Regions from separate parts of the Duganella sp. GW822-FHT06D06 genome, predicted to be linked through region 1. Evidence: predicted binding sites of a transcription regulator. Region 1 holds the regulator's gene; each other region holds the start of a gene.
What was found. The regulator sigma-54, encoded in region 1, starts transcription at its own class of promoters, with help from an activator protein. The targets are predictions, from matches to a motif close to TGGCANGNAANCTGCTTT.
Positions count from the first base shown of each region.

Region 2: the regulator sigma-54 is predicted to act here: its motif matches at 6,627-6,644, upstream of AC1RMD_RS29510 (TorF family putative porin).
Region 3: the regulator sigma-54 is predicted to act here: its motif matches at 1,764-1,781, upstream of AC1RMD_RS07885 (ammonium transporter).

Region 1 is NZ_JBXALQ010000014.1:96,669-107,051, forward strand. It holds gene AC1RMD_RS22915 (NYN domain-containing protein) at 1-69, shown strand, start outside; gene AC1RMD_RS22920 (MOSC domain-containing protein) at 182-1,033, shown strand; gene AC1RMD_RS22925 (GGDEF domain-containing protein) at 1,114-2,298, shown strand; gene AC1RMD_RS22930 (monovalent cation:proton antiporter family protein) at 2,375-4,357, opposite strand; gene AC1RMD_RS22935 (KpsF/GutQ family sugar-phosphate isomerase) at 4,498-5,496, shown strand; gene AC1RMD_RS22940 (KdsC family phosphatase) at 5,496-6,026, shown strand; gene lptC (LPS export ABC transporter periplasmic protein LptC) at 6,039-6,632, shown strand; gene lptA (lipopolysaccharide transport periplasmic protein LptA) at 6,661-7,242, shown strand; gene lptB (LPS export ABC transporter ATP-binding protein) at 7,245-7,997, shown strand; gene AC1RMD_RS22960 (RNA polymerase factor sigma-54) at 8,003-9,481, shown strand; gene hpf (ribosome hibernation-promoting factor, HPF/YfiA family) at 9,559-9,918, shown strand; gene AC1RMD_RS22970 (alginate lyase family protein) at 10,017-10,383, shown strand, end outside.
Region 2 is NZ_JBXALQ010000026.1:42,710-53,092, reverse strand. It holds gene AC1RMD_RS29540 (sensor histidine kinase) at 1-1,764, shown strand, start outside; gene AC1RMD_RS29535 (DUF1840 domain-containing protein) at 1,775-2,116, opposite strand; gene AC1RMD_RS29530 (hypothetical protein) at 2,290-2,796, opposite strand; gene AC1RMD_RS29525 (M1 family metallopeptidase) at 2,796-4,502, opposite strand; gene AC1RMD_RS29520 (YifB family Mg chelatase-like AAA ATPase) at 4,606-6,117, opposite strand; gene AC1RMD_RS29515 (accessory factor UbiK family protein) at 6,216-6,455, opposite strand; gene AC1RMD_RS29510 (TorF family putative porin) at 6,734-7,498, shown strand; gene AC1RMD_RS29505 (P-II family nitrogen regulator) at 7,510-7,848, shown strand; gene AC1RMD_RS29500 (ammonium transporter) at 7,860-9,416, shown strand; gene gshA (glutamate--cysteine ligase) at 9,599-10,383, shown strand, end outside.
Region 3 is NZ_JBXALQ010000003.1:380,262-390,644, reverse strand. It holds gene AC1RMD_RS07890 (zinc-dependent metalloprotease) at 1-1,647, shown strand, start outside; gene AC1RMD_RS07885 (ammonium transporter) at 1,830-3,032, shown strand; gene AC1RMD_RS07880 (XRE family transcriptional regulator) at 3,036-3,611, opposite strand; gene kbl (glycine C-acetyltransferase) at 3,783-4,988, shown strand; gene AC1RMD_RS07870 (NAD-dependent epimerase/dehydratase family protein) at 5,015-5,986, shown strand; gene AC1RMD_RS07865 (L-serine ammonia-lyase) at 6,018-7,421, shown strand; gene AC1RMD_RS07860 (putative bifunctional diguanylate cyclase/phosphodiesterase) at 7,422-10,172, opposite strand; gene thrC (threonine synthase) at 10,363-10,383, shown strand, end outside.

The DNA.
Region 1 (10,383 bases):
GCGGCCCGCAAGCCGGCCGCGCCGCGCGCGCCGCGTCCTGCCAAGGCGGCGGCCAAGGCCGAGGAGTAATCCCGGAGCGGGAAGGGCGGGCCGCCAGCGGCCCGCCGCCGCTGGTGCGGATGCTCGCGCCGTTGCTCGTATAATGGCAATGTTTTCATCTGCCTAACGACTGGTGCCGAGCATGCCCATCCTCTCCGAAATCACGCTGTATCCGATCAAATCCTGCGCCGGCATCGCCTTGCAGGAAGCCACGCTGACCGTCACCGGCCTGATGACCGCGCAGATCTACGACCGCGAATGGATGGTGGTGGACGGCGCCGGCGTCTGCCTGACCCAGCGCGAACACCCGCGCATGGCCTTGATCACCCCCAGCCTCAAGGGCAGCACGCTGGAACTGCGCGCGCCCGGCATGTTGCGCCTGGAAATCCCGCTCGACCTGCCCGATCCCTATCTGGCGCCCACCCTCACCACCCAAGTCTGGGACGACACCGTGCTGGCCTACGACTGCGACGACCTGACCGCCGAATGGTTCAGCAAGGCGATCGGCGTGCCGTGCCGGCTGGCGCGCTTCCACGCCAAGGCCGAACGCGCCGTCAGCCAGAAGTGGACCGGCGGCGTCGCCGCCACCACCATGTTCTCGGACGGCTACCCGCTGCTGGTGGCCGGCGCCGCCTCGCTGGACGACCTCAACGACAGGCTGCGCCAGGCCGGCCGCGAGGCCATACCGATGAACCGCTTCCGTCCCAACCTGGTCGTGGCCGGCATCGAAGCCTTCGAGGAGGACTACGTCGAAACGTTCCAGCTGGGCGATGCGCTGCTGAAACCGGTCAAGCCCTGCTCGCGTTGCCCTATGCCATCGGTCAACCAGGTCACCGGCGAGTTCGGACCCGACCCGCTGGACCTGATGCAAAGCTACCGCGCCAAGCCGGAGCTGGACGGCGCCCTGTGCTTCGGCATGAACAGCATCCTGATCGCCGGCGAAGGCCAGCACGTGCGGGTCGGGCAGGAAATCGTCGTCACGCTGGCGTTTTAACGCAGCTAGCCATTCCCAAGCGCTAAAACTTGGCGTAATGTGACATCTGGCATGAAACTAGCTGACGAGTAAGGGCATATATGACGCAAACTGCAACCGGCAAGTTCTCGCCGCAGACCGACCACGCCGCGCGCGCGGTGGATCTGGCGGCCGAAAACCAGGCCCTGCGTGCGCGCATGGCCTACCTGCTGGAGCAGGCCGAGCGCAACCACTCGATCATGACGCGCCACCAGGCCTTCGACCTGGACATCGTCAGCGCCGCCAATTTTCCCGAACTGATAGGCACCATCTTCCGCGTGCTGCCGGTGATCTCCGAGCTCGACAGCGTGACCCTGACCTTGATCGACGAAGACGCCGACATCCGCACCGTCATGGCCAAGCTGGACGTGGTGTTTGCGGACTTCCCCGAACTGATCTTTGTTGAAACGCTGGACGACCTGGGTTGCGACCTCGGCCAGCGCAACGCCTACACGCCGACGCCCAAGCCGCTGCTGGGCATGTACGACGCGCGGCGCCATGCGACGCCGTTCCCGCGGCCGCCGGCCGGGCTGCAAAGCGTGGCGCTGGTGCCGCTGCTGCGCAACAAGCGCATCATCGGCAGCCTGAACCTGGGCAGCTGCGACCCGACCCGCTTCACGCCCAGCCTGGGCACGGATTTCATCGAGCACATGGCGTCGATCATCGCCATCTGCCTGGAAAACGTCATCAGCAACGAGATGCTCAAGTACATCGGCCTGACCGATTCGCTGACCGGCGTCTACAACCGGCGCTACATCGACCGGCGCTTGCTGGAAGAGATCGCGCGCGCGCGGCGCCAGCAGTATCCGATCTCGTTCATGTACATCGACATCGACCATTTCAAGCGCGTCAACGACACCGTCGGCCACGGCGGCGGCGACGATGTGCTGCGCGAAGTGGCCATCCGCATCAAGAACGAGTTGCGCACCTCGGACGCGCTGGCGCGTTTCGGCGGCGAGGAATTCGTCGTGCTGCTGATCGACGCCAACCTCGACAGCGCCGCCTTCGTGGCCGAGCGCATCCGCGCCAGCGTGGCCGGCAGCATGATCGCCCTGTCGCAGGAATTGCAGCTGTCGGTGACGGTATCGATCGGCGTGGCCTGCCTGAATCCGGGCGAAGCCGAAGGCGATCCGGCGGCCGTCGCGCGCGCCTGGGTGGCGCATGCCGACAGCTTGCTGTACGTCGCCAAGGAAACCGGCCGCAACCGCGTAGTCAGCCGCGACCCGGAACCCCGGGGTCAAGTCTGACATTCGGACACGAGCTCTGCCGTAGCGTTGCTTACGGCAGAGCTCGTGTCCGAATGTCAGACTTGACCCCCATGGGTTAGCGCAGCAGGCGCTGCTCGGCGCGGTTGACGGCTTCGGCGGTGCCGCGCAGGACCACCACGTCGCCCGCTTCCAGCACGATCTCGGGCGTCACGTCCAGCCGGCCTTTGCCGCGGCGGATGCTGCTGACTTCGGCGCCCGTGCCGGCCACGTCGATCTCGCTCCATGGCTTGCCCACGCTGACCGCGCTGCCGCTCAGGGTGACCGAATGCAACCGCTCCAGGTCGGCCTCCTCGCCGGCGTCGCTGGCGCCGTGGAAGTAGCCGCGCAGCGATGCGTAGCGCTCTTCGCGCGCCGTCTGCACCCGGTGCACCACGCGCCGCAAGGGCACGCCCAGCATCACCAGCGCGTGCGAGGCCAGCATCAGGCTGCCCTCCATCAGCTCCGGCACCACTTCCGCCGCGCCGGCCGCTTTCAATCGGTCGAGGTCGGTGTCGTCGTGGGAACGCACGATCACCGGCAGGGCCGGCGCCAGCTCGTGCACCAGGTGCAGCACCTTCAGCGCCGACGCCGTGCTGGCGTAGGTGATCACCACCGCGCTGGCGCGGTAGATGCCGGCGGCCACCAGGCTTTCGCGCCGCGCCGCATCGCCATACGACACGTGGCGGCCGGCGCTCTGCGCTTCCTGCACCCGCTCCGGGTCCAGGTCCAGCGCGTGGTAGTCGATATTCTCTTCGCCCAGCAGGGTCGCCAGGCTTTGCCCGCTGCGGCCGAAGCCGCACACGATCACGTGCTTGTTGGTCGACATGGTGCGGCTGGCGATCTTGGTCAGCGCCAGCGACTGCATCATCCACTCGTTGCTGGACACCTTCATCACGATCTGGTCCGACTTGGCGATGATGAACGGCGCCACCAGCATCGACAGCACCATCGACGCCAGCACCACCTGGATGATGAACGGGTCGATCAGATGGCTGCCGCCCGCCAGGTTCAGCAGCACGAAGCCGAACTCGCCCGCCTGCGCCAGCGCCAGGCCGGTGCGCATCGACACGCCGTCCGAGGCGCCGAACAGCTTGGCCAGGCCGGCGATCAGCGCGAACTTGAGCAGCACCGGCCCGGCCAGCAGCACCAGCACCAGCCACCAGTGCGCCATCACCATCCGCACATTGAGCAGCATGCCGATGGTGATGAAGAACAGCCCCAGCAGCACGTCGCGGAAGGGCTTGATGTCCTCTTCCACCTGGTGCTTGTATTCGGTCTCGGAAATGAGCATGCCGGCCACGAAGGCGCCCAGCGCCAGCGACAGGCCGGCGCGCTCGGTGATCCAGGCCGCGCCCAGGGTGATCAACAGCAGGTTCAGCATGAACAGCTCCTGCGAGCGCCGCTTGACCACGATGGTGAACCAGCCGCGCACCAGCTTCTGGCCGAAGAACAGCAGCAGCGCCAGCACGATCACGGCCTTGACGCCGGCCCAGGCCAGCGTCTCGACCAGCGCGTCCGGCCGCTGGCCCAGCGAGGGTATCAAAATCAGCAGCGGCACCACGGCCAGATCCTGGAACAGCAGGATGCCGATGATCTTGCGGCCGTGCACGCTCTCCAGCTCCAGCCGCTCGGTCAGCATTTTTGACACGATGGCGGTCGACGACATGGCCAGCGCGCCGCCCAGCGCAAACGAGGCTTGCCAGCCGATCTGGATGCCCGACGGTAGTTGGGTGGCGATGGCCCAGCCGAACACCATGGTGGCGACGATGGTCAGCACCACCTGCGCCATGCCCAGCCCGAACACGATGCCGCGCATGGCCATTAACTTGGGCAGGGAAAATTCCAGCCCGATGGAGAACATCAGGAATACCACGCCGAATTCGGCCAGCGAGTGGAACGCTTCGCTCGACTCGGCCAGACCCAGCGCGTGGGGGCCGATCAGGATGCCGACCGCCAGGTAACCCAGCATCGGCGGCAAATGCATCATGCGGAAAGCGACGACGCCCAGCACCGCGCTGCCCAGCAACAACAAGGTTAATTCCAAAGGTGAAAACGTCATATCAACATAGCCAGTGTTTGTGATTCAATGCGATTATTTCGTTGTTTGTCGAACGCCGCGGGCGTTATGTTGTAACTGGCAAGTTTTTTGCTTTCTCAATTCGGCTATACTTGGGCATGAGTGTAACCCATGAAAAAACAATGCTGAAAGCTTTTGACGCAAATATGGCCGCGCATGCGTTGCGGCTGGCCCGCGACACCCTGCAGAACGAAGCAGAGGCGATCGCCGCCCTGAACGCCCGCATGGACGCCGACGACAGCGTGGTGCAGGCCATCGAACTGCTGCTGAACTGCAAGGGCCGCGTGGTCGTGTCCGGCATCGGCAAGTCCGGCCATATCGGCCGCAAGATCGCCGCCACCCTGGCCTCGACCGGCACCCCGGCCTTGTTCGTGCACCCGGCCGAAGCGGCCCACGGCGACCTCGGCATGGTGACCGCCGACGATGCCTTTATTGCCATTTCCTACTCCGGCGAAAGCGCCGAGCTGATGACCATCCTGCCGGTGGTCAAGCGCATGGGCAGCAAGGTCATCGCCATGACCGGCAAGCCGGGCTCCAGCCTGGCCGGGATCGCCGACGTGCACCTGAACGTGGCCGTGGCCAAGGAAGCCTGCCCGATGAACCTGGCGCCGACCACCTCGACCACCGTCACGCTGGCGCTGGGCGACGCCATCGCCGTCGCACTGCTGGACCTGCGCGGCTTCAAGGAAGAAGACTTCGCCCGCTCCCATCCGGGCGGCGCGCTGGGCCGCCGCCTGCTGACCCATGTGCGCGACGTCATGCGCAGCGGCGACGCCGTGCCGAAAGTCACCGCCGACGTCAAACTGACCGACGCGCTGCTGGAGATCACGCAGAAGGGCATGGGCATGACCGCCGTGGTCGACGCCGACGACCAGCCGATCGGCGTGTTCACCGACGGCGACCTGCGCCGCATGATCGAGAAGGTCCAGGACTTCACCAAGGTCGTGATCCGCGACGTGATGCACGCCAACCCGCGCAGCATTTCACCGGAAAAACTGGCGGTCGACGCCGTGGCCGTGATGGAACAGTTCCGCATCAACCAGATGCTGGTGACCGACGCCGACGGCAAGCTGGTCGGCGCGCTGCACATCCACGACCTGACCCGCGCCAAGGTGATCTGATGACGGACTTGACCTATGTGGAACGCGCCGCGCGCGTCAAGCTGATGATCTTCGACGTCGACGGCGTGCTGACCGACGGCAGCCTGCACTACGGCGCCGACGGCGAGGCGCTGAAGACCTTCAACGTGCACGACGGCCTGGGCATCAAGCTGCTGCAGGAATCCGGCGTGCAGACCGCCATCATCAGCGCGCGCACCTCGCCGCAGGTGATCAAACGCGCGGCCGACCTCGGCATCGTCCACCTGCACCAGGGCGGCCACGACAAGCTGACGCCGTTCAAGGCGCTGCTGGAAAAGACCGGCCTCACCGCCGACCAGGTCGGCTTCATCGGCGACGACGTGGTCGACCTGCCGATTCTGACGCGCGTCGGTTTCGCCGTCGCCGTGCCGAACGGCCGCGCCGAAGTGCTGGAGCGTGCCCACCACGCCACGCTGGCCGCCGGCGGCCGCGGCGCGGTGCGCGAAGTGTGCGAGCTGCTGCTGCACGCGCAGGGCACGTACGAGCGCGTGATGGCGCAATTCCTGGTTTGACGAGGATAGCCCATGCGTAAAAAAACAGCCCATCGCTGGCAGCTGACCGTCATCATGATGGTCGGCGTGTTTGTCGCCGTCGGCAGCTTCTGGCTGGTGCAGGTGGTCAACCAGGCCGGCCAGGATGCGCAGGTGGACCAGCATCGCAACGAGCCGGACTACATCATCGACCGCTTCAGCATGGTGCGCATGAACAAGACCGGCCAGCCGGCCTACATTATCTCCGGCGAGAAGCTGACCCACCGGCCGGTCGACGATACCTCCGTCATCGACAAGCCGTATGTGCACAGCCTGGCCGGCAGGCAGCCGCCGATGAATATCCACGCCGACACCGCTTTTGTCGATCAGGGCAATACGCGCGTCAAGCTCAGTGGTAATGTGGACGTGGTGCGCCCGGCCGGGCCGCAGGCGCAGGCGATGCGCATGACCACGCCGACCCTGACCGTGTATCCGGACGAAGAACGGATGGAAACCGCCAGCCCGGTGGCGCTGGAAATGGGCAACGCCACCGCCAACGGCGTCGGCATGAAGGCCAATAACGCCACCCGCGAAGTGCAGTTGGGCGGACGCGGACAGCTGACGATGCCGCCGCGCGCCGGCCATTGAGGAAACAATGATGATGAATGGAATGACGATGAAGAAACTGATACTCTCGGCGGCGATGCTGCTGATGGCGGCCGGCGCGGTCCACGCGGAAAAAGCGGATGCCAACAAGCCGACCAAGATCGATTACGACGACCTGCAAATCGACGACGTCAAGCAGATCAAGACGCTGATCGGCAATGTCGTGCTGACGCGCGGCACGCTGCTGATGAAGTCGCCGAAGGCGGTGGTGACCACCGATCCCGAAGGCTATAACTTCGTCGTGCTGACCAGCACGCCGGGGACGCTGTCGACCTTCCGCCAGAAGCGCGACGGCGCCGGCGACCAGTGGATCGAGGGCGAAGCCGAGCGCATCGAGTACAGCGACAAGACCGACCTGGTCAAGCTGTTCTCGAAAGCCCGGGTGCGCCAGCTGGAAGGCGCGCGCATGACCAGCGAAGTCAACAGCGAGTTCATTTCCTACGACAGCCGCACCGAACATTTCGACGTCAAGAATAACGTCTCCGGCGTCAGCAAGCCGGGCGCCGGCCGTGGCACCATGGTGATCCAGCCGACCATCCGTCCGGCCGCGCCGGCACCGGCCGCATCGACGCCGCCGGCCACGGAGAAGTAAGCATGGAGCCATCCTGCGGTAGCACCCTGATCGTGCGCGGCCTGCAAAAGACCTACGGCAAGCGCCAGGTCGTGCATGACGTGTCCCTGCAAGTCGAATGCGGCGAAGTGGTGGGCCTGCTCGGCCCCAACGGCGCCGGCAAGACCACCTCGTTCTACATGATCGTCGGCCTGGTGCCGTCGGACGCCGGCAGCATCGATATCAGCGGCACCGATATCTCGTCGCTGCCGATCCACCGCCGCGCCTCGCTCGGCTTGTCCTACCTGCCGCAGGAAGCGTCGGTGTTCCGCAAGCTGACGGTGGAAGAAAATATCCGCGCCGTCCTCGAAATTCAAAAAGTGGACGGCAAGCCTTTATCCAAGGCTGCCATTGATGAACGGCTCAATACCCTGCTGGCCGATTTGCAAATCGAAAAGCTGCGCGAGAACCAGGCGCTGTCGCTGTCGGGCGGCGAGCGCCGCCGCGTGGAGATCGCGCGCGCACTGGCGACCAATCCGCGCTTCGTGCTGCTCGACGAACCATTCGCCGGGGTCGACCCGATTGCCGTGATTGAGATCCAGCGCATCGTGCGCTTCCTCAAGGAACGCGGCATCGGCGTCCTCATTACCGATCACAATGTGCGCGAAACGCTGGGCATCTGCGACCGCGCATATATCATCAACCAGGGCACGGTATTGGCTTCAGGCCGGCCAGACGACATCATCGCCAACGAATCGGTGCGTCGCGTGTATCTGGGCGAACACTTCCGTATGTAAAACCCATGAAACAGTCTTTGCAACTGCGCACGTCGCAGCACCTCGCGCTGACACCTCAGTTGCAGCAGTCGATCCGGCTGCTGCAGTTGTCGACGCTGGAGCTGCACCAGGAACTGGAACAGCTGCTGACCGATAATCCGCTGCTGGAGCGCCTCGACGACCCGCTGGACCGCTCGCTGCGGCTGCTGTCGGACGGCGCCATCAGCCAGCAAGCCCCGGTCGGCGACGCGCCGCCCGAAGGCCCGCCCAACACCCAAGAGGCGCCGGCCGCCGACGCCGACAACTACGACGGCCCGGCCGCCGACACCGAAAGCACCAGCAGCGACGCCGACGTCGACTGGAGCGACGCCGGCCGCAGCAAGGCGCCCGACGACGAGGACTCGCGGCCGCAACTGGAGGCCAGCCACTGCACCTTGCGCGAGCACCTGATGGAGCAGATGCGGGTGACGGTGCTGGAGATGCGCGACCGCGCGCTGGTCGAGCTGATCATCGACGCGCTGGACGAAAACGGCTACCTCGAAGAATCGCTGGAAGAAATCCTGGCCCGCCTGCCGGAAGAGCTGGAACTGGAGCTCGACGAATTGCAGACCGCCTTGTCGATGCTGCAAAGCTTCGACCCGATGGGCGTGGGCGCGCGCAACGCGTCCGAATGCCTGGCGCTGCAGATCAAGCGCTTGCCGGGCATTCCGATGGTCACGCGGCGCATGGCGCTGGCCATCGTTGAAAATCATTTGACCTGGTTTGCCCAGCGCGATTTCAACAAATTGAAGAAGGCGCTGCTGTGCGACGACGAAGATTTGCGCGAAGCACAAACCGTCATCCGCCAGTGCAATCCGCATCCGGGCTCGGCGTTCGCGTCGGACGTGTCGGACTACGTGGTGCCGGACGTGATCGTCAAAAAAGCGCGCAACGGCTGGCAAGTGAGCCTGAACAACGACGTCATGCCGCGCCTGCGGGTGAACGCCATGTACGCCAACCTGCTCAAGCAGGGAAAAGGCGAGGGCGCGATGGGCGCGCAGCTGCAGGAAGCGAAGTGGCTGATCAAGAATATGCGCCAGCGTTTCGACACGATTTTGCGCGTTGCACAAGCGATAGTAGAACGACAAAAGAACTTTTTCTCCCATGGCGCGGTTGCCATGCGCCCCCTTGTGCTTCGCGAAATTGCTGATACACTGGGTCTACACGAGAGCACTATTTCTCGTGTAACAACTCAAAAATATATGCTGACCCCGCACGGTATGTTTGAGTTGAAATATTTCTTTGGCAGCCATGTCGCCACTGAAGCGGGGGGAGAAGCAAGTTCGACGGCGATACGCGCACTCATTGTGCAATTGACAGGAGCAGAAGACCCGAAAAATCCTTTATCCGACAGTAAGATTGCGGACATGCTGGGAGAACAAGGCATGGTGATTGCGCGACGCACTGTTGCCAAATATCGCGAAGCGTTGAAGATCCCGCCAGTCAGTCTCCGTAAATCTTTGTAGTTACTTGGTTCCTGCGCGCCCGGCGCTAATGGGCTCCGCACTAACCGTAAGAAGCGACATTATCTTTAGGAGTGTGTATGAATCTCACCATCAGTGGACATCATCTCGAAGTGACCTCGGCCATCCGTGAATACGTGCAGAACAAGCTGGAACGCGTCACCCGCCACTTTGATCAAGTGATTGATATTGCTGTCATCCTGACTGTAGATAACCTCAAAGAGAAAGAGAAACGCCAGAAGGCTGAAATCAACCTGCGCATGTCGGGCAAAACCGTCTACGTGGAAAGCCTGTCCCAGGACCTGTACGCCGCCATCGATACCTTGATCGACAAGCTGGATCGGCAGGTCATGAAGTACAAAGCCAAGGTCCAAGAGCACGGCCACGATGCGATCAAGCATCTCCCGGATAGCTACGAACCCGCTGCCGCCGCCCTATAACAACGGCCCCGGCACCATCAAACTAAGGGCGCAGAGGCGCCCTTTTTTGCGCCCAAATGGTTTAGAGTAAACGTTTTCCTCATTGCAACGGGCGTGGCATGAAACGAGCTAAACTATTTACGGCATGGATGCTGACTCTGGCGATGCCGGCCGCGCTGGCATGCACCGCGCCGCCGCCGGCCGTGATCGACATCGACGCCAACAGCTATTACTCGGATGCGCACCATTCCGTCATCGATCCGGTGCTGCGTGCGCGCAATATCGCCCACACCAAGCCGATCGACGACTTCCTGGCCGGGGTGGCGAAAAACGCCAGCCGGGGCGACGCCGCCTGCGCGCTGGGCTGGCTGGAGAGCTGGGCCGGGCAACAGGCCTTGCTGGGCAAGCTGTCCAGCGAACAGGCCTGGTATGTGCGCAAGTGGACCCTGGGCGGCATGGCGTTGAGCTACGCCCGCGTCAAGCCGG
Region 2 (10,383 bases), on a different contig from region 1:
TCGTTCGAGTTCGCCGGCCTGCACTACGCCGATCCGCAGCGCAACCGCTACGCCTACCAGCTGGAGGGCTTCGATCCGCAGTGGGTGACGGCCGACGCCGGCAAACGCTTCGCCGCCTACACCAATCTCGACGCCGGCCGCTACGTGTTCCGCGTCAAGGCCGCCAACAAGGACGGGGTCTGGAGCAGCGAGCCGGTGGCGATGGAAGTGATCATCGCGCCGCCGCTGTGGAAGACCTGGTGGTTCCGCCTTGCGCTGCTGTGCCTGGCCTTGGGCGGCGTCTACCTGCTGTTCCGCATCCGCATCCGCATGCTGGTGAACCAGAAGCATGCGCTGGAGGCGGAAGTGGGCAACCGCACGCGCGAGCTGGTGCAGCAGAAGGAATCGGTCGAGCGGCAAAAGCGCGAAGTGGAGCACCAGAAGGAAAGCGTGGAGCTGGCGCACCGGAATATCTCGCTGCTGTCCGATATCGGCCGCCGCATCACGGCCAACCTGGACAGCGAAGCCATCATGTCGATGCTGTACCAGCAGGTGCATGCGCTGATGGACGCCAGCGTGTTCGGCATCGGCATCTACCGGCCCAAGGAGGAGGTGATCGAGTATCCGTTCGCGATGGAGAAGGGCAAGCGCTACACGCCCTACACCCGCAGCATGCGCGAGCCCAACCAGCTGGCGGTGTGGTGCATCACGCACGCGCAGGAAGTATTCATCAACGACCTGGAGCATGAGTACCAGCGCTACATCGACCATCTGCAACTGGTCTCCGGCGCCGACGACATGGGCACGCTGGAAGACGGCTCGCTGCCGACCGAGCCGCGCTCGCTGATCTATGTGCCGATCTCGGTGGCCGGCCAGGTGCGCGGCGTGATCACGGTGCACAGCTACCGCGCCAACGCCTACCAGCGCATCGACCTCGACATGCTGACCACGCTGGCCTCCTACGTGGCGGTGGCGTTCGCCAACGCCGATTCCTACCGCCAACTGCAGGACACGCAGCAGCAATTGGTGGAGCGCGAGAAATTGGCGGCGCTGGGGGCGCTGGTGGCGGGTGTCGCGCACGAGCTGAACACGCCGATCGGCAACAGCCTGGTGATCGCCAGCACGCTGGAAGACAAGACGGCGGAGATCGACCTGCGGCAGGCGCAGAACACCTTGCGCCGCTCCGACCTGACCAGCTTCATCGAGGCGGCGCGCGAAGCGTCGCTGCTGCTGATGCGCAGCCTGCGCAACGCGGCGGAATTGGTGAACAGTTTCAAGCAGGTGGCGGTGGACCAGGCCAGCGCCAAGCGGCGTCGTTTCAATCTGCACCAGGCCAGCCAGGAAATCGTGACGACGATGAAGAACCAGATCCGCAAGGCCGGCCATCAGGTGGAGCTGGAAATGCCGGACGATATACAGATGGACAGCTTCCCTGGTCCGTATGGCCAGGTCATCATCAACCTGATCAACAACGCGCTGCTGCATGCGTTCGAGGGACGCAGCGGCGGCGTCATCAAGCTGTGGGCGGTGCGGCTGGGGCCGGACCAGGTGCGCATCGTGTTCCAGGATGACGGCAAGGGCATCCAGCTGGAACACCAGGCGCGCATCTTCGATCCCTTCTTCACCACCAAGCTGGGGCAGGGCGGCAACGGCTTGGGGCTGAGCATCACCTACAACATCGTCACCTCGCTGCTGGACGGCACCATCCGGGTCGACAGCGCGCTCGACGTGGGTACGCGGTTTACGCTGGACTTGCCGCTCAACGCTACGCTGTTGGGCGACTAATTAGCGGGGCTCAGATGCCCCAGATGATGCTCTCGTTTTCCTGCTTGGCAGAGCGCAGCATTTCCAGCAGCGGGAAGGCGCGGGCGGCAAAACCGACCCGTTGCATCACCGCGTGTTCCATCGATTCGCCGTCTTCCTTTTCATGGGTGTGGGCGTCGTGCTCGACGTCGGTTTCCGGATGTAATTTACTCGCAGCAACTTCCCCTTCGAGCAGGGACAGCGCCTGGGCCGCTTCCTCCGCCGTGATCACGCCGCGCGTAGGATTCTTGTGCAGCAAGTCCAAGATGCGTTGGGCATGTTCCTGGTACATCAGGACTTCCGGACTGGACTTCGATTTGAAGGAAATTAACATGGCGTGCTTTCTTAATCTTGTAGTTGGAACGATAGCACGGTGCACCGTTTCTTGCTGTAGCGGTCACCGTATTCCAGACATCAGGCCTGAAGGTCACTATACAAGAGGCAAGTCGATCTGTATGAGCGCTAGCGCACATCGGATTAAGCATTTTCTAAGCCTGCGCCAGCGTCTCAGTTCAGTTTGAAGGAGCTGAGATAGGTTTCGACGTGGTCCTGCACGATATGCTTGTCGCGGCCCATGACGATGACCTGGTAAATCCGCTTGTCCCTGGCGACGAAGTGGCCGATCAGGCGCATCGCCTCGCCGTTCTTGCTGCCCTTGGCTTCGACATCGAGCGTGGCCTGTTTGCCGTCGCCGGATGATTTGGCGCTGGTGACGGTGGCGCCGATATTGTTGACCAGCGCGGTCTTCATGGCCTCGATCGCGGCCGCGCCCTGGGCCGCGTCCGGCAGCTGCGCGCTGCCGACCGCGAAGATGACGCCGTCCACTTCGGCCGCCGTCATGGTCATGTTCACCGACAGGGTATCGAGCTGGATGTTGCGGGTCTGGCTGGCCGGCTTGCCGGGGAACAGCACGGCGTAGGGCGCGTCCGTGCTGCGGTAGTCGCGCCAATCGTATTGCGGGCTGCAGGCCGACAGGGCGGCCGCCAGCAGCAGCGCCAGGGAGATTTTTTTCATCAGGATTTGGCTTTCTTTTTACGTTGTTCTTCCTGGCGTTTCCAGTCGTCGATATGGACTTGCTGGCGCAGCACGCGGGAGTTGGGATCGATGGTGTAAAGCGCTTGCGGCGGCAGCGTCAGTTCGCCCTTGCCGTCAGCCATGGCCAGTGTTTCGATGCGGCCGTTGACGCGCACTTCGAGCGGCATCGGGAAGGCGCCGCCGTCCTTCAGCAACCAGCTCAGCTTGAGCTGCTTGCCGCTGCGCTCCTCGACCAGCTCAGGCAGCGCCGCGTGGTACAGGTAGGCGTCGAAGAACCAGCCCAGGTCGCGGCCGCTGGCCTGGTTGGCGATGGCGATGAATTCGGTGGTGCTGCTGTAGCGCGGCGTGAAGCTGCCCGGCTTGGGTGTCTCGGTGCCGTAGACCATGCGGCGCGTGGCGCGGAAGAAGGCGTCGTCGCCGATCAGCTTGCGCAGCGTGTGCAGGATCAGCGAGCCCTTGGTGTAGATATCGTTGCCGGGGCCGCCCCGTTTGTCGTCGTAGACGTCTTCGATGCGCTTCGACTTGCCGCTGACCACGGGCACCTTGTTGAGCAGCGATTTGCGCTGGGTGAACAGCTCGGCCTGGAATTCCCTGTCGCCGCGCAGGTGCTCCAGGTACAGCGGCTGCATATAGCTGCCGAAGCCTTCGTGCAGCCACATATCGTCCCAGTCGGCGTTGGTCATCTGGTTGCCGAACCATTCGTGCGATAGCTCGTGGTGCAGCAGCCAGTCGTAGCCCAACGGCGACTTGGCGTAGCCGTTGCCGTAGGCGTTGATGGTCTGGTGCTCCATGCCCAGGTGCGGGGTTTCGACCACGCCCATTTTCTCGTCGCCGAAAGGATAGGGGCCGATGCGCGCTTCAAAGAAATCCAGCATCGGTGCGAACTCGGCGAACAGGCCCTGGGCCTGCTTGTCGTGGCCCTTCAGATACCACATGCGTAGCGGGACCTTGTTGCCGTAGCGGCTGTCGTATTCGCCGGACAGCAGCTCGTAAGGCCCAATGTTGAGGGCGACGCCGTAGGTGCTGGGGTTCTGCGCGCGCCAGTGGTAGGTGCGCCAGCCGTCCTTCTCGTCCATGCCGAGCGCGACGCCGTTGCCGGCCACCACCAGCGGCGACGGCACGCTGATGTGCAGGTCGATCAGTTTCGGCTTGCCTTGCGGATGGTCGATGCACGGCCAGAACAGGTCGCAGCCCTCGCCTTCGACGGTGGTGGAAATCCACGGCTGGCCGTCTTCGGTTTTGCTCCACATAAAGGCGCCGTCCCACGGCGCGCGCGAGGCCACGTGCGGCACGCCGTGGTAGCGGATGCGCACGGTGGTGCGGGCGCCGGCGGCGAGCGGCGCCGGCAGCGTCAGGTAGAGGCGGCCGTCCGGGTTGTTGATCGCCGACGGCGCCAGCTGCACGCCGTCCACGCTGGCGTAATCGATCGGCAGGTTGCGGTCCAGCTCGACCGCGATGCGGGTCAGCGGCGCGCTGGCCAGGAAGGTCAGCGCGGCGTCGCCGCTGATGCTGCGGGTGGCGGGATCGACGCGCAGCGCCAGGTCGGCCTGCTCGAACGTGACGGCCAGTTGTTCCGGCGCGCGCGGGTTGCCGGAGTTGGCGGTGAAGTCGGTCAGCGGCAGCTGGCTGGTGGCGCAACCGGCCAGCAAGGCGCTGGCGGCAAGGTAGAGGGGCAGGCGTGTCATCGAATTCCCGGCAGGTTGTGTGGCATCGAGCAATATAGCAGCACGGCCAACAAAGAGGTGATGCTTAGCGCCGGGATCGGCAGAATTTAGCACGGTCGCGTTATCAGCGGTCGCGCAACGCCCGCCGGTACTGGACCGCTTCGCGGACATGCGGTTCAAGGATGCGTTCGCTGCCGGCCAGGTCGGCGATGGTGCGGGCCACGCGCAGGATGCGGTGGTAGGCGCGGCCGGACCACTGGAAGTGTTCCATGCTCTGTTTCAGGCTGGCCTTGCCGGGGCGGTCGAGTTTGCAGTATTGGTCGATCTCGCGCGTGCTCAGGTATTGGTTGCGCTTGCCCTGGCGTTGCAGTTGGCGGTTGGTGGCCGCCTGCACGCGGGCGGCGATCACGCGTGACGGTTCGCCATTGGCGTCCGCCGCTAGGATGTCGGGATCGACCGCGGCCACTTCCGTCTGGATGTCGATGCGGTCCAGCAGAGGACCGGAAATGCGGCCCTGGTAGCGCTGGATGATGTCCGGCGAACAGCGGCAGATGCCGCTGATGTGGCCGTCGTAGCCGCAAGGGCAGGGATTCATCGCGGCGATCAGCTGGAAGTGCGCTGGGAAGTCGGCCTGCCGGGCGGCGCGCGAAATGGTGATGCGGCCCGACTCCAACGGCTCGCGCAACACATCCAGTACGCTGCGCGCGAACTCGGGCAATTCATCCAGAAACAGCACGCCCCTATGCGCCAGCGAAATCTCGCCCGGCCTCGGCACGCTGCCGCCGCCAACCAGCGCCACGCCGGATGAAGTGTGATGCGGCGAGCGGAACGGACGGCGCTTCCATTGCTCGATGCGGAAGGCGCCCGTCAGCGATTGCACGGCGGCCGCTTCCAACGCTTCCTCGTCCGCCATCTCCGGCAGCAGGCCGGGGAAGCGCACCGCCAGCATGGTCTTGCCCGCGCCTGGCGGACCGACCAGCAAAACCGAATGATTGCCCGCCGCCGCCACCTCCAGCGCCCGCTTGGCGAACACCTGTCCCTTGACGTCGGCAAAGTCGGGATACTCCAGCGGCGCCACCAGCGGCGCCGAGTCGTGGCGCGACAGCATGGACTCGACCGACCTGGCCGCGAAATGGCTGCACACCTGCAGCAGCGATTGCGCCGGGTAGATGGCGGCGTTGCCGACCAGCGCCGCCTCGTCGGCATTGGCCAGCGGCAGGATGAAGGCCAGGGTGCCGCCGTCGCGGCGCGTGGCCAGCGACATCGCCAGCGCGCCGCGTATCGGCCGCAACTCGCCGGACAGCGACAGCTCGCCGGCAAACTCGTATTGATGCAGGCGGGACGAGGGGATCTGTTTGGAGGCCGCCAGGATGCCCAGCGCGATCGGCAAATCGAAGCGCCCGGATTCCTTGGGGAGATCGGCCGGCGCCAGGTTGACGGTGATGCGTTGCGCGGGGAATTCGAAGCCGCCGTTCTGGATGGCGGCGCGGACGCGGTCCTTGGCTTCCTTGACCTCGGTGTCGGCCAGGCCGACGATGGTGAAGGCCGGCAAGCCGTTGGCCAGATGCACTTCGACGCTGACCTCCTGCGCCTCCATGCCCGCCAGGGCGCGGCTTTTGAGTACGGCTAGGCTCATGGGTTAGCGGACGACCAGTGGGGAGACCAGCCGCCAGCGTAGCCCAGGCCCGCTGTGGTGCTTTGCGCTAGCCCAAACGGGCGCGGCGCGGACCTGCTTTATTGACCGGCTTTGGCTTCCAGTTCCGCCAGGCGCGCTTCCAGCGCTTCCAGCTTGGCGCGGGTCTTGGCCAGAACTTGCGCCTGCACATCAAATTCCTCGCGCGTCACCAGGTCCAGCTTGGCAAAACCCTGGGTCATCATCGACTTCACATTCTTCTCGATGTCCTTTGCTGGTGAGTTTTCGATGGCTTGATTGATCTTGCTTTGCAAGTCGTTAAAAAAAGTGTTCATATCCATAATATTCCTTGATCTCGCCAGCAATGCACTGCACCATTGCAGTGCACTCCAGCCTTAATGTGGTGCGAAAATCGGCAAAATCACCGCCGCACCCATCCCATTCTCACATTCTTTCAAATGCGGTCCCGTTGCCTTGGTTGATACGGCGGCTATCACCACGACAACATTAGCTGGCACGCATTCTGCTACAGAAGCTATGAAAGCATTCACCGCTTCGCTACACACAGGATTTTAAACCGCAACTGCTAAATAAGTTCAACTACACAAGGAAAACAACGATGAAAAGCTTGAGCAAGAACTTCACCCTGGTCGCAGCGTTGACTTTAGCATTCGCCTCCATGAGCGCCGGCGTGGCGCGCGCCGCAGACGCGGCACCCGCGGCGGAAGCGAAACCGGACAATGAAGTCAGCTTCAACGCGGCCATTGTCAGCGACTACCGCTATCGCGGCGTATCGCAAACCCGTCTGAAACCTGCACTGCAGGGCGGCGCCGACTACATCAACAATCCTACCGGCCTGTACGCCGGCACCTGGCTGTCCACCATCAAGTGGACCAAGGACGCCGGCGGCGACGGCGATGTCGAATGGGATCTGTACGCAGGCAAACGCGGCGAGATCGTCAAGGATGTGAGCTATGACGTCGGCGGCCTGTACTACTTCTACCCGTCGAATGGCCTGCACCCTAGCGCCAACACCTTCGAATTGTACGGCCAGATCGGCTACGGCCCGGTCACGCTGAAATACTCGCAATCGACGACCAACCTGTTCGGCTTTGCCGACAGCAAGAACAGCGGCTACCTCGACGCCTCCGGCAACTTCGAGCTGGCCGACGGCTATGTGCTGAACGCGCACGCCGGCCACCAGAACGTCAAGCACAACGGCGCCTCCAGCTACACCGACTACAAGCTGGGCGTGACCAAGGATTTCGGCGTCGTGACGGTGGCATTGGCGGCGATCTATGCCGACACGAAAGCCTACGTCGGACCGAATGGGAAGAACCTGGCCAAAACCGGGGCTGTCCTGACCATTTCCAAAACCTTTTAAGCGAGGCCAGCATGAAAATGATTACCGCCATTATCAAGCCGTTCAAGCTCGACGAGGTCCGCGAGGCCCTGTCGGCGATCAACGTGCAAGGCATCACCGTCACCGAGGTCAAAGGCTTCGGTCGCCAGAAAGGCCACACCGAGCTGTACCGTGGCGCGGAATACGTGGTGGACTTCCTGCCCAAGACCAAGATCGAAGCGGCGGTGGACGATTCCATCGTCGAGCAAGCGATCGAAGCGATCGAAGGCGCTGCCCGCACCGGCAAAATCGGCGACGGCAAAATCTTCGTGTACAACCTGGAACAAGTCATACGCATTCGTACCGGCGAAACCGGCAACGAAGCTCTTTAAGGGGAAGCTTGATGAAGAAAACTATAACAACGTTGCTCGCTGGGGTATCCATCCTGTTCGCGCTGTCGGCGCCGGTGCACGCCGAGGATGCCAAACCGGCTGCTTCGGCCCCGGTCGCCTCCGCTGTCGCAGCGGCCGCCCCGGCGCCTGAAGCGGCCCCGGTGGCCGCCGCGCCAGCCGCTGCACCAGCCGCCGTAGCGCCGGCGGAAGCCGCCCCGGCCGCCCCGGCCGCCGCCCCCGTCCCGAATAAAGGCGACACCGCCTGGATGATGGTCTCGACCATCCTGGTCATCATGATGTCGATTCCCGGCCTGGCGCTGTTCTACGGCGGTCTGGTCCGTTCCAAGAACATGCTGTCCATCCTGCTGCAAGTGTTCACCATCTTCGCGCTGATCATCGTGCTGTGGTGCGTGTACGGCTACTCGCTGGCCTTCACCGAAGGCAACGCCTTCATCGGCAAGTTCGACCGCCTGTTCCTGAACGGTATCTGGGATCCGGCCAAGGCCACCTTCTCCACCGCCGCCACCTTCAGCAAAGGCGTGGTCATCCCGGAGTTCGTGTACGTGGTGTTCCAGGCGACCTTCGCCGCCATCACCTGCGGCCTGATCGTCGGTTCCTTCGCCGAGCGCGCCAAGTTCACCGCGGTGCTGGCCTTCGTCGTGCTGTGGTTCACCTTCGCCTACCTGCCAGTGGCCCACATGGTCTGGTTCTGGACCGGTCCTGACGCGATCAAGGATGCCGCGACGCTGGTGACCGAAACCGCCAAGGCCGGCTTCCTGTGGCAAAAAGGCGCGCTGGACTTCGCCGGCGGCACCGTGGTGCACATCAACGCCGCCGTTGCCGGCCTGGTGGGTGCCTACATGATGGGCAAACGCGTCGGCTACGGCCGCGAATCCATGGCGCCGCACTCGCTGACCATGACCATGATCGGCGCTTCGCTGCTGTGGGTCGGCTGGTTCGGTTTCAATGCCGGTTCGGCACTGGAAGCGGGCGACGTCGCCGCGCTGGCCTTCGTCAACACGCTGCTGGCCACCGCCGCCGCCACCATGTCCTGGTTGCTGGGCGAGTGGATCGTCAAAGGCAAGCCGTCGATGCTCGGTGCCGCTTCGGGCGCCGTCGCCGGCCTGGTGGCCATCACCCCGGCTTGCGGCTACGTCGGTCCGATGGGCGCGCTGATCATGGGCCTGCTGGCCGGTGTCATCTGCCTGTGGGGCGTGAACGGCCTGAAACGCCTGCTGGGCGCGGACGACTCGCTGGACGTGTTCGGCGTGCACGGCGTCGGCGGTATCCTGGGCGCGCTGCTGACCGGCGTGTTCGCTTCGCCATCGCTGGGCGGCCAGGGCATCTTCGACTACGTCACCAACAAGATGTCGGCCGATCCATACTCGATCGTCACCCAGGTCACCGCCCAGGCGACCGCGATCGGCACCACGGTCATCTGGTCGGCCGTGGTGTCGCTGATCGCCTACAAGCTGGTCGACATCGTCATCGGTCTGCGCGTGCCGGAAGAAGAGGAGCGCGAAGGCCTGGACATCACCAGCCATGGCGAGTCGGCCTACCATGCATAATTGCTAATGTTGTGTGGACCCGCCACGGCGGGCCCATCGAGAAGCGCCTCCAAAAGAGGCGCTTTTTTTATTTCCCGCCTTTAAAATAGGGTTTTCGCCCCGATTTGGGGTATCTGCACGGTAATATCTGATGTTCTGCGTGCCTGGAGGGTCGTCCTCCCGCATCATTTAAGGAAGTAATCATGGTTCCCCATCTTGTCACGGCCCTGACCGGACCGCTGCTCGACCTCGAAGAAAAGATCCTGGCCGCAACGCCAGCCATTGAGCGCTGGTTCCGCCTGGAGTGGCAGGAGCACACGCCGCCGTTCTATTGCTCGGTCGATATGCGCAATGCCGGCTACAAGCTGGCGCCGGTCGACACCAATCTGTTCCCCGGCGGCTTCAACCATCTGGCCACGGAAATGCTGCCGCTGTCGGTGCAGGCCGCCATGGCCGCGATCGACAAGTACTGCCCGGACGCCCGCAACCTGTTGCTGATCCCGGAAGTGACCCAACGCCATCCGACCTACTGGCAGAACGTCGCCCGGCTGATGCAGATCTTCCGCCAGACCGGCCTGCACGTGCGACTGGGCTCGCTGTCGCCGGAGATCACCCAGCCGACCCCGCTGGCCCTGCCGGATGGCAACATGCTGGTGGTCGAGCCGCTGGTGCGCTCGGCCAACGGCCGCCGCGTGGGGCTGAAGGATTTCGATCCCTGCACGATCTTGCTGAACAACGACCTGTCGGCCGGCATTCCTGAGATCTTGCAGAACATCCACGAGCAAAGCCTGCTGCCGCCGCTGCACGCCGGCTGGGCGGTACGCCGCAAGAGCAACCACATGAACGCCTACGACGAGGTGGTCAAGAAGTTCGGCAAGCTGATCGGCGTCGATCCGTGGATGCTCAACCCGTTCCACGCCAAGTGCGACGCCGTCAATTTCCGCACCGGCGAGGGCTACGACTGCCTGGCCGCGAATATCGACGCGCT
Region 3 (10,383 bases), on a different contig from region 1:
TGGCAGGTGCGGCACCGCCTCGAGAAAACCGATCCGTCGGCGGCGCTCAGCACCGTCAAGAAGCCCATCGTCTACTACGTCGACCGTGGCGCGCCGGAGCCGGTGCGCTCGGCGTTGATCGCCGGCGCTTCATGGTGGGCCAGCGCCTTCGAGAAGGCCGGCTTCAAGGACGCCTACCGCGTAGAACTTCTGCCGGAAGGCGTGGATGCGATGGACATCCGCTACAACGTGATCCACTGGGTGCACCGCGCCACGCGCGGCTGGTCCTACGGGAACGCGCTGGCCGATCCGCGCACCGGCCAGATTATCCGGGGCGCCGTCACGCTCGGCTCGCAGCGCGTGCGCCAGGACATCCTGATCGCCGAGAGCCTGCTCGCGCCGTACGGCAAGAACGCCCCGGCCGACAAGCAGAAGCTGGCCGAGGCGATGGCGTTGGCGCGCCTGCGCCAGCTGGCCGCCCATGAAGTCGGCCACACGCTGGGCTTTGCCCACAACTTCGCGGCCAGCCGCATGGGCAATGGCTCGGTGATGGACTATCCGCATCCCATCCTCAAGCTGGACGCCAAGGGCAATGTCGATATCGCCGACGCCTACGGCGTCGGCGTCGGCCCGTGGGACGACTACATCGTCAAATACATCTACGGCGATTTCGGCGGCGGTGCGCAGGAACAGGCCGCGCTGGCCAAGCTGCGCGCCGACGCGCGCGCGGCCGGCATGCTGTACTCCGGCGACCAGGACGACCGCTCGCCCGGCTCCAGCCATCCGGACGGCTTGTTGTGGGACTTCGGCCCGGACTCGATCAAGACCTGGGACCAACTTGGCGCCGTGCGCCAACGCGCGCTGCAGACCTTCTCGGTCGACGTGCTGCCGGATGCCCGGCAGATCGGCGAACTGGAAGCGCGGCTGGTGCCGGTCTACCTGCTGCAACGCTACCAGGGCGAAGCGCTGGCGCGCCTGATCGGCGGCGGCGATTTCGATTACGCCAGCAGCGGCGAGGTCAAGGCCGGCCTGGCCAAGGCCGGCATCAAGGCCACGCCGGCCGCCGTGCAGCGCCAAGCCCTGAACCGGCTGGCGGACAGCCTGCGCGCCGAATACCTGGCGCTGCCGGCCGGCGTGCTCGATATCCTGACGCCACCGGCGATGGGCCATGAGCGTAGCCGCGAATACTTCGCCACCCGCATGGATACGGTGTTCGACGCCTTCTCGGTCGCCGAGGCGGGCGCCGCGCAGACCGTCGGCTTCCTGCTCGATCCGGCCCGCATCAACCGCGTCGCCTGGCAGCACGCGCGCGATGCGCAGCAGCCCGGTGTGCAGGAAGTGCTGTCGCTGCTGCTACAAAAGACCTGGAAGCGCGAGCCGGTGCCGGCCTCCGTGGCCGGCGGCGAGGCGGTGCAACTGGCGGCCAACTGGGTGGTGATCGACGCCACCTTGCATCTGCTCGATGGCGGCAAGCTGCACCCCCAGGTCGACGCGCAAGTGCGCCAGGCCGCGCGCGAACTGGCGCAATGGCTGCAAAAGAACCCCGGCAAAGGGGTTGCCGCCGACAGCCGCAAGCAGGCGGCAGGGCTGATTACTGCCTACCTGACAGATCCGCGCAGCGTCAAACTGCGCGCCATGCCCCTTATCCCACCCGGCGCACCGATCTGACCACAAATACCGTGCGCACCAAAATGACGCCTTATTTCGGTGCGCACGGCCTTGGTGCAAGTTCATGCACAAAATAAAAACACCTTGAAATCAAGTACTTAAAATTTGCACCAAATTGGAACGATTATTGCTTTTATCGATACTCGTAACTAATTTTTGCATTATTTTGGGGAGAGATTTTGATGGGTGGATACAAAGACGGCGCCGACGCATTGTTCATATTGCTTGGCGCCATCATGATTTTGGCCATGCATGCGGGCTTCGCGTTCCTGGAGTTGGGCACGGTGCGCAAGAAAAACCAGGTCAACGCGCTGGTCAAGATCCTGGTGGATTTCGCGGTATCGACGATCGCCTACTTTTTCGTCGGCTACAGCATCGCGTATGGCGTCAATTTCTTCTCCTCGGCCGAGGTGCTGGCCGCCAAGAACGGCTATGAGCTGGTTAAATTCTTCTTCCTGCTGACGTTTGCCGCCGCCATCCCGGCGATCATCTCGGGCGGCATCGCCGAGCGGGCGCGCTTCCATCCGCAATTGATCGCCACCGCGCTGCTGGTCGGCCTGGTCTATCCGTTCTTCGAGGGGATCGTCTGGAACCACCGCTTCGGCGTGCAGGAATGGCTGGCGTCCGCGTTTGGCGCCGAGTTCCACGACTTCGCCGGCTCGGTGGTGGTGCATGCGGTCGGCGGCTGGATCGCGCTGCCGGCGGTGCTGCTGCTGGGCGCGCGCCGTGGCCGCTACATGAAGAACGGCGCCATCGCCGCCCATCCGCCGTCGTCGATTCCCTTCCTGGCGCTGGGCGCGTGGATCTTGACGGTGGGCTGGTTCGGCTTCAACGTCATGAGCGCGCAGGCGTTGGACAAGATGAATGGCCTGGTCGCCGTCAACTCGCTGATGGCGATGGTCGGCGGCACGCTGGTCGCGCTGCTGATGGGGAAAAACGATCCCGGTTTCGTTTACAACGGCCCGCTGGCCGGCCTGGTGGCCGTCTGTGCCGGCTCCGACCTGATGCACCCGCTGGGCGCGCTGGCCACCGGTTGCATCGCGGGCGCCGTGTTTGTCTGGATGTTCACCCTGGCGCAGAACAAATGGAAGATCGACGACGTGCTGGGGGTATGGCCGTTGCACGGCCTGTGCGGCGCCTGGGGCGGTATCGCGGCGGGGATCTTCGGCCAGAAGGCGCTGGGCGGCATCGGCGGCGTGTCGTTCGCCGCGCAGTTGGGCGGCACCTTGCTCGGCGTGGCGATCGCGCTGGTGGGCGGCTTCGCCATCTACGGCGTGCTGAAGGCCACGCTGGGCCTGCGCCTGGACCCGGAAGAAGAGTTCCAGGGCGCCGACCTGGCTATCCACCGCATCAGCTCCACGCCGGAGCGTGAATCGAACTGGTAGCAATTAACGGTGTATCACCACCAGCAGCGCCTTCGCCTCGGTCTTGCCGACGTTGCGGATGATGTGCTGCTGGTCCCCCGGGTAGCGCGCCGTGCTGCCCAGCTTCATCTTCTTCTTGTCCGGTCCGACCTCCACTTCCACTGTCCCGTGCAGCAGCGTCAGGTGCTCCTGCGCGCCGGGATCGTGTCCCTGCGAAGCCAGTTCGCCACCCGGCGCCAGCGTCAGTTCATACCACTCGTACTTGCTGGCCAGTTCCAGCGGACCCAGGATGCGCAGCACGTAACCGGCGTGATGGCCGGGCAGGGTGGGGATCTCGTGCGCCTCGATCACGCGGACGGTCTCCGTCTGCCGTTCGGCCGTCGCCAGCAATTCGCCGATCTGCACGCCGAGCGCATTGGCCAGCCGCCAGGTGATGGCGATGGTCGGATTCGCCTTCTCACGTTCGATTTGGGACAACATCGATTTGGAGACGCCGGCGATGCGCGACAGGTCTTCCAGTGTCAGGCCACGGGCCAGGCGCAGCCGCTGGAGCGCGGCGCCCACTTCTGGAGGGGCATTCGTCGAAACGGGAGTTTTCATTGTTTTATTCGGCAGATAGGCTAAATTTCAAGTGAATCGCTGCGCGCGCATGGCTTGCGCAGTGCACTGGTGTTCTGTAAAATTCGATATATTGAATTTTAGTTCGACATAGCGGATTTCGCATAAGGCAGTGTAATTGCGGTGAAATCGTACCACACACAGGGACCCATCATGACCATTCCAGCTAAAACCAGCTTCTTCAGCGGCCTGCAACAGAACCTCGACCAGTTGCGCGAGCAGGGCCTCTACAAGCCAGAGCGCGTTCTGGCTTCGCGCCAGGGCGCGGAAGTGACGAGCGAAGATGGTCGAATGCTGATCAATATGTGCGCCAACAACTACCTGGGCCTGTCCGGCCAGGAATGGGTGGCGCAGGCCGCCATCGAGGCAACTGAGAAGTATGGTTACGGCCTGTCGTCGGTACGTTTCATCTGCGGCACCCAGACCGTGCACAAGCAGCTGGAGCAGGCGATCTCCAAGTTCCTCGGCACCGAAGACACCATCCTGTACGCGGCCGCCTTCGACGCCAACGGCGGCGTGTTCGAGCCGCTGTTCGACGAGAACGACGCCATCATCTCGGACGCGCTGAACCACGCCTCCATCATCGACGGCATCCGCCTGTGCAAGGCCGCGCGCTTCCGCTACGCCCACAACGACATGGCCGACCTGGAAGTGCAGCTGCAGGCGGCCGCCGGCAAGCGCCATAAAGTGATCGTCACCGACGGCGTGTTCTCGATGGACGGCACCATCGCCCAGCTGGACCGGATCTGCGACCTGGCCGACAAGTATGGCGCGCTGGTGATGATCGACGAATGCCACGCCTCCGGCTTCATGGGCGCGACCGGCCGCGGCACCCACGAGCACCACAACGTCATGGGCCGCATCGACATCATCACCGGCACCCTGGGCAAGGCCCTGGGCGGCGCGATGGGCGGCTTCACCTCGGCGCGCAAGGAAGTGATCGACATGCTGCGCCAGAAGTCGCGTCCTTACCTGTTCTCGAACACGCTGGCGCCGTCGATCGCCGGCGCTTCGCTGGCCGTGTTGCAAAAGCTGTCGGAATCGACCGAGCTGCGCGACCGCCTGCACGAAAACACCGCTTTCTTCCGCAAGGAGATCGAGCGTATCGGCTTCACCATCAAGCCGGGTACGCACCCTGTAGTTCCTGTCATGTTGTTCGACGCGCCCGTCGCGCAGAAATTCGCGGCACGAATGTATGAGCTGGGCGTTCTGCTCAGCGGCTTCTTCTACCCCGTGGTCCCGATGGGCCAGGCGCGGGTGCGTGTCCAACTGTCCGCGGCCCACACCCGCGAGCAGCTGGAAACCGTGCTCAAAGCATTCGAACAGGCAGGCCGTGAGCTCGGCCTGCTGAAGAACTAAACATGAAAATCGTCAGGAACAATAATATGAACACTCAAGTACGCATCCTCGTCATCGGCGCCAATGGCCAGATCGGCAGCGAGCTGGTAGAGGCGCTGGCCGCCCAGCACGGCGCGCAGAACGTCATCGCCGCCGACATCAGCCCGACCAATCTGTACAACGCGGCGCGCTACACCACGCTCAACGTGCTCGATAAGGTCGCGCTGTCGGCGCTGGTCGCCGACGAAGGCATCACCCAGGTCTACCAGCTGGCGGCGATGCTGTCGGCCACCGGCGAAGCGGCGCCGCTGAAAGCCTGGACGCTGAACATGGACGGCCTGCTGAACATCCTGGAAGTGGCGCGTGAGCGCGGCGCCATCGGCAAGCCGCTGCGCATTTTCTGGCCTTCGTCGATCGCCGCCTTCGGCCCGAACACCCCGGCCGTCGACACGCCGCAAACCACGGTGATGGATCCGACCACGATCTACGGCATCAGCAAGCTGGCCGGCGAGCGCCTGTGCGAGTACTACTTCATCAAGTACGGCGTGGACGTGCGTTCGATCCGCTACCCGGGCATCATCAGCTTCAAGTCGCCTCCGGGCGGCGGCACCACCGACTACGCCATCGCCATCTTCCACTCGGCGCTGCGCGGCGAGCGCTATGAATGCTTCCTCGGCCCGCAGACCGCGCTGCCGATGATCTACATGCCCGATGCGATCCGCGCCACCATCGAATTAATGGACGCGCCGGTCGAGCAAGTGAAGGTGCGGTCGGCATACAATGTGGCCGGCGTGTCGTTCAATCCGGAGCAGCTGGCCGCGGCGATCACCCGTGCGCTGCCGGACTTCAAGATCGGCTATAAACCCGACAGCCGTCAGGCGATCGCCGACACCTGGCCGCAAAGCCTGGACGACGCCACCGCCAGCGCCGACTGGGGCTGGAAAGCCCGCATCGGCGTTGACGAGATGGTCGCCGACATGCTGGCCAACGTCGATGTCCACCTGGGCAAAGCGGCATAATTCAACCCACTATAAAAAAGCGAGACAACTGATGGACATGAGCGTATTCGACCTGTTTAAAATCGGCATCGGGCCGTCGAGTTCCCACACCGTGGGACCGATGGTGGCGGCCCGCCGTTTTCTTCTCGATAGCGCTCCGCTGGACGACGTCACCGGCGTCACCGCCGAGCTGTATGGCTCGCTGGCGCTGACCGGCATCGGCCACGCCACCGACAAGGCGGTGATCCTCGGTCTGATGGGCGAAACCCCTCAGGATGTGGTGCCGACCAGCGTCGACCCGCAACTGGCGAAAGCTGAAGCGGCGGGTGAGCTTTTGTTGTTGGGCGCCCACAAAGTGCCGTTCAAGCGCGGCACAAACTTGATCTTCCACATGGCCGAATCGTTGGCCGAGCACCCGAACGGCATGCGCTTCACGCTGACCCGCGCCGACGGCAGCACCTTCGGCAAGGTGTACTACTCGGTCGGCGGCGGCTTCATTAAAGAGGAGGGCGAAGCCCACCAGGCCGCGCCGACGGTGGGCAGCGCGCCCGCCGCCGCGATCCCGTTCGCCTTCGACACCATGGACCAGTTGCTGGCCCACGGCGAACGCACCGGCCTGACCATCCCGCAGATGCTGCGCACGAACGAAAACGTCAAACGCACGGACGAGGAAGTGAACGCCGGCATCGACAAGATCTGGCAGGTCATGCACGACTGCATCGCCCACGGCCTGGACACGCCGGGCCAACTGCCGGGCGGCTTGAACGTCAAGCGCCGCGCCGCCAATCTGTGGAAGCAGGCCAGCGACGCCAAGGCCTCCGACAACCGCGCCAACGACTTGCCGCACGACGCGTTGCATCAGGTCAGCCTGTACGCGATGGCGGTCAACGAAGAAAACGCCGCCGGCGGCCGTGTCGTCACGGCGCCGACCAACGGCGCGGCGGGCATCATCCCCGCGGTGCTGCGCTACTACGCGGAAGACTGCAAACCGAGCGACCCGGTCACCGGCGTGCGCAACTTCATGCTGACGGCGGCCGCCATCGGCATGCTGTGCAAGCGTAACGCCTCGATCTCCGGCGCCGAAATCGGCTGTCAGGGCGAAGTGGGCGTAGCCTGCGCGATGGCGGCGGCCGGGCTGGTGGCGGCGCTGGGCGGCAGCAACGCCCAGATCGAGAACGCGGCCGAAATCGGCATCGAACACCACCTCGGCATGACCTGCGATCCGATCGGCGGCCTGGTGCAGATTCCCTGCATCGAGCGCAACGGCATGGGCGCGGTCAAGGCGATCACCGCCGCCTCGCTGGCGTTGAAGGGCGACGGCACCCACTTCGTCAGCCTCGACGAAGTGATCGAAACCATGCGCCAGACCGGCGCCGACATGCAGGCCAAGTACAAGGAAACCTCGTTGGGCGGCCTGGCGATCCATGTGATCACCGTCAACCACGCGGCCTGCTGATTATCCGGGGCGGATCGATTCCAGCATCAGCTGCTGGAACGCCGCCGGCAGCACTGGCTTGCTGAAGTAATAGCCCTGCACCTCGTCGCAGTGCTGTTCATGCAGGAAGGCCAGTTGCTCGATGGTTTCCACGCCTTCCGCGATCGTCTTCAGCCCCATGCTGCGCGCCATGTTGATGATGGCGCTGACGATGGCCCGGTCTTCGACATCGGTGCTGATGTCGCGGACGAAGGACTGGTCGATCTTCAGCTTGTAGACCTTGAACTTCTTCAGATGGCTCAGCGACGAAAAACCTGTGCCAAAATCGTCGATCGACATGCGCACGCCGCGTTCGTGCATCTCGTTCATGATCGCGATCGCGCCCTGCGGATCGTTCACCGCCACCGCCTCTGTCAGCTCCAGCTCCAGGTATTCGGGCGGCAGGCCTTCTTCTTCCAGTATCCGCGAGATCAGCTCCGGCAGCTCGCGGTTGCGGAACTGGATCGCCGACAGGTTGACCGCCATGACGACCGGCGGCAGGCCCTGATCCAGCCAGGCGCGCGCCTGGCGCACGGCCTGGCGCAGCACCCAGCTGCCGATCGACTGTATCAAGCCGCTTTCCTCGGCGGCTGGAATGAATTCCGCCGGCGACACCGGCCCCAGTTCCGGTGTGCTCCAGCGCAGCAGCGCCTCCGCGCCGACGATGCGCCGGTCGTCCAGCGATAACTGCGGCTGGTAGACCACATGCATTTGCTCGCGCTCCAGTGCATAGCGCAGCGCGTTGACCAGTTGCAGGTGGCGCGCGGCGCGCTGCTGCATGGCGGCGGTGAAGAAACGCAGCCCATGCCGGCCGCTGTTCTTGGCCTGATACATGGCGGCGTCGGCCCTTTGCAGCAGGGTTTCCATGTCGGCGCCGTCGGCCGGGTACATGGCCACGCCTATCGATCCCGTCACTTTCAGGTCGTGCGGTCCGACGCGGAACGGCTGGTCGATCAGCTCCAGCAGCTTGCTCGCCACATCGGCCGCTTCGTCGGCATTCACCTGTTGTAGCACGAAGATAAACTCGTCGCCGCCCAGCCGCGCGACGATGTCCTGTTCGCGCAGTCCGCCGCGCAGACGCTTGGCCAGTTCGCACAGCAACTCGTCGCCGACGCTGTGGCCCAGCGAGTCGTTGATGTCCTTGAAGTGGTCCAGGTCCAGCATCATCATCGCCAACGGCGCCTGGTTGCGGCGCGCCATGGCAAGTGCCAGGTGGGTGTGCTCCTGCAGCTGCGCGCGGTTCGGCAGGCCGGTCAGGGGATCGAAGTGCGCCAGGTACTGTATGCGTTCCTCGGCCCGCTTGCGGTCGGCCTGCTGGTCGAAGTTCTTCAGCGCGAACTCGACATCCAGCTGCATTTCCAGCAACAGTGTGCGTACCTCGTCGTCAAAGGCGTTGATCGTGCTGGCGTAGTGCGAGAACATGCCGACCACGCGGCCATTGCGGCGCAGCGGTATCGCCGCCGACGCCGCCCAGCCGTAGCGGGCGCCGATCTCATGCCAGGCCGTCGTTTCCGGCGCGTTGACGAAGTCCTGGCACCAATAGGGCTCGGCGCTGCGGAAGGCCAGGCCGATCGGGCCTTGTCCCTGCGGCACGTCGGCGTCCAGCGAGATGCGCAGGTTGGCCAGGTATTCGGTGCCGCTGCCGGCGGCGGCGGTCCTTGTGATGCTGCCGCTGGCATGATCGATCGTGCCGATCCAGGCCATCGCCATGCCGCCGTGGGTGACCACCGCCTGACAAATCTGTTCGAACAGTTCGGTCTCGCTGCGGCAGCGCACGATGGCCTGGTTGCACAGGCTGAGCGCCGAATACAGGCGGCTGACGCGCCGCATGTGCTCCAGCGCCGCTTCGCGTTCGCGGTCCAGCCGCGCCAGGCTTTGCTGGGTTTCGGCCAGCCAGCCCCAGACGCTGTTGCCGGCGTTGGGCGCCACCGCCAGCGGCGCGGCGAAGTCGCCCCGGCCCAGGCGTTCGATGGCGGCGCGCAGTTGATCGACGCCGCAGCCCAGTGCCGCGTCCAGGTTGCGCTTGGTGCGCCACAGGAGCACCACCAGCAGCAGCGAGATCAGCGCGAACACGGCACGGGCGATGCGGGCGTCGAAGGCCGCGTCCTCGACGGCCTCCCGGGTGCGCCGGTCGACGCTGGCGTTGACTTCGGCGATGGGCCGCATGATGCCCGCCTTGGCTTGATGGTAGGCGCCGTCGTAGAGCATGGCCACGGCGGCGGCAGGCACCTGCGCGCCGGCGCTGGCTCGCATGGCGATGGCCGCGTGCTCGGTGCCTGTCAGCTGGTCCGACTGCTGCTTGGCCGCCGAGAGGTGGGCCATTTCCTCGCCGCTGAATCCGGCCCGGCGCATCATCTCCAGCAGTGGGATGGCGGCGCCGGCGGCGCGCGGACGGCGCGTCGGCTCCAGCACCAGGTCCCAGTAGACATTGTCGTAGCTTTGCGGACGCGCAGCGCGGCCATCGCGGATCTCGATGATTTCCTGATAATGCAGCCGATACCGCTCATCGCCGGTGACCACGAAGCTGCGCGCCATGCGGGTCAGGTCGTCCGACGACTGGCGCAGTTCATCGACCATATTGTGGGACAGATAGCGCTGTTCATTGGCCTGGTCGATGCGCCTTTCCGTCCAGACATAGACCGCAAAAGCCAGGATGGCGATGAGCAGGCACCCCAGGCATAGCCAAAGAAAGTCTGCAAAACGGAGCGGCTGGCGGGTGTCTGGCGAGGTCATTGCATGGAGAGTCGTCGAGGCGTGGCATTTAGTATAAGGGCTTGGCCGAGCGCAAGGCCAGCCCCGCAGCCGGCGCCGATAGACATAAAACAACGCCGATTTCACGGGAATCGGCCGGGCGCACTATAATATCCGCTCGCTTTGTACCGTTCTGCCTTTTATCCGTCAGCTCAACCGGACTTTCTAATCTATGCAATACGTGTCTACCCGC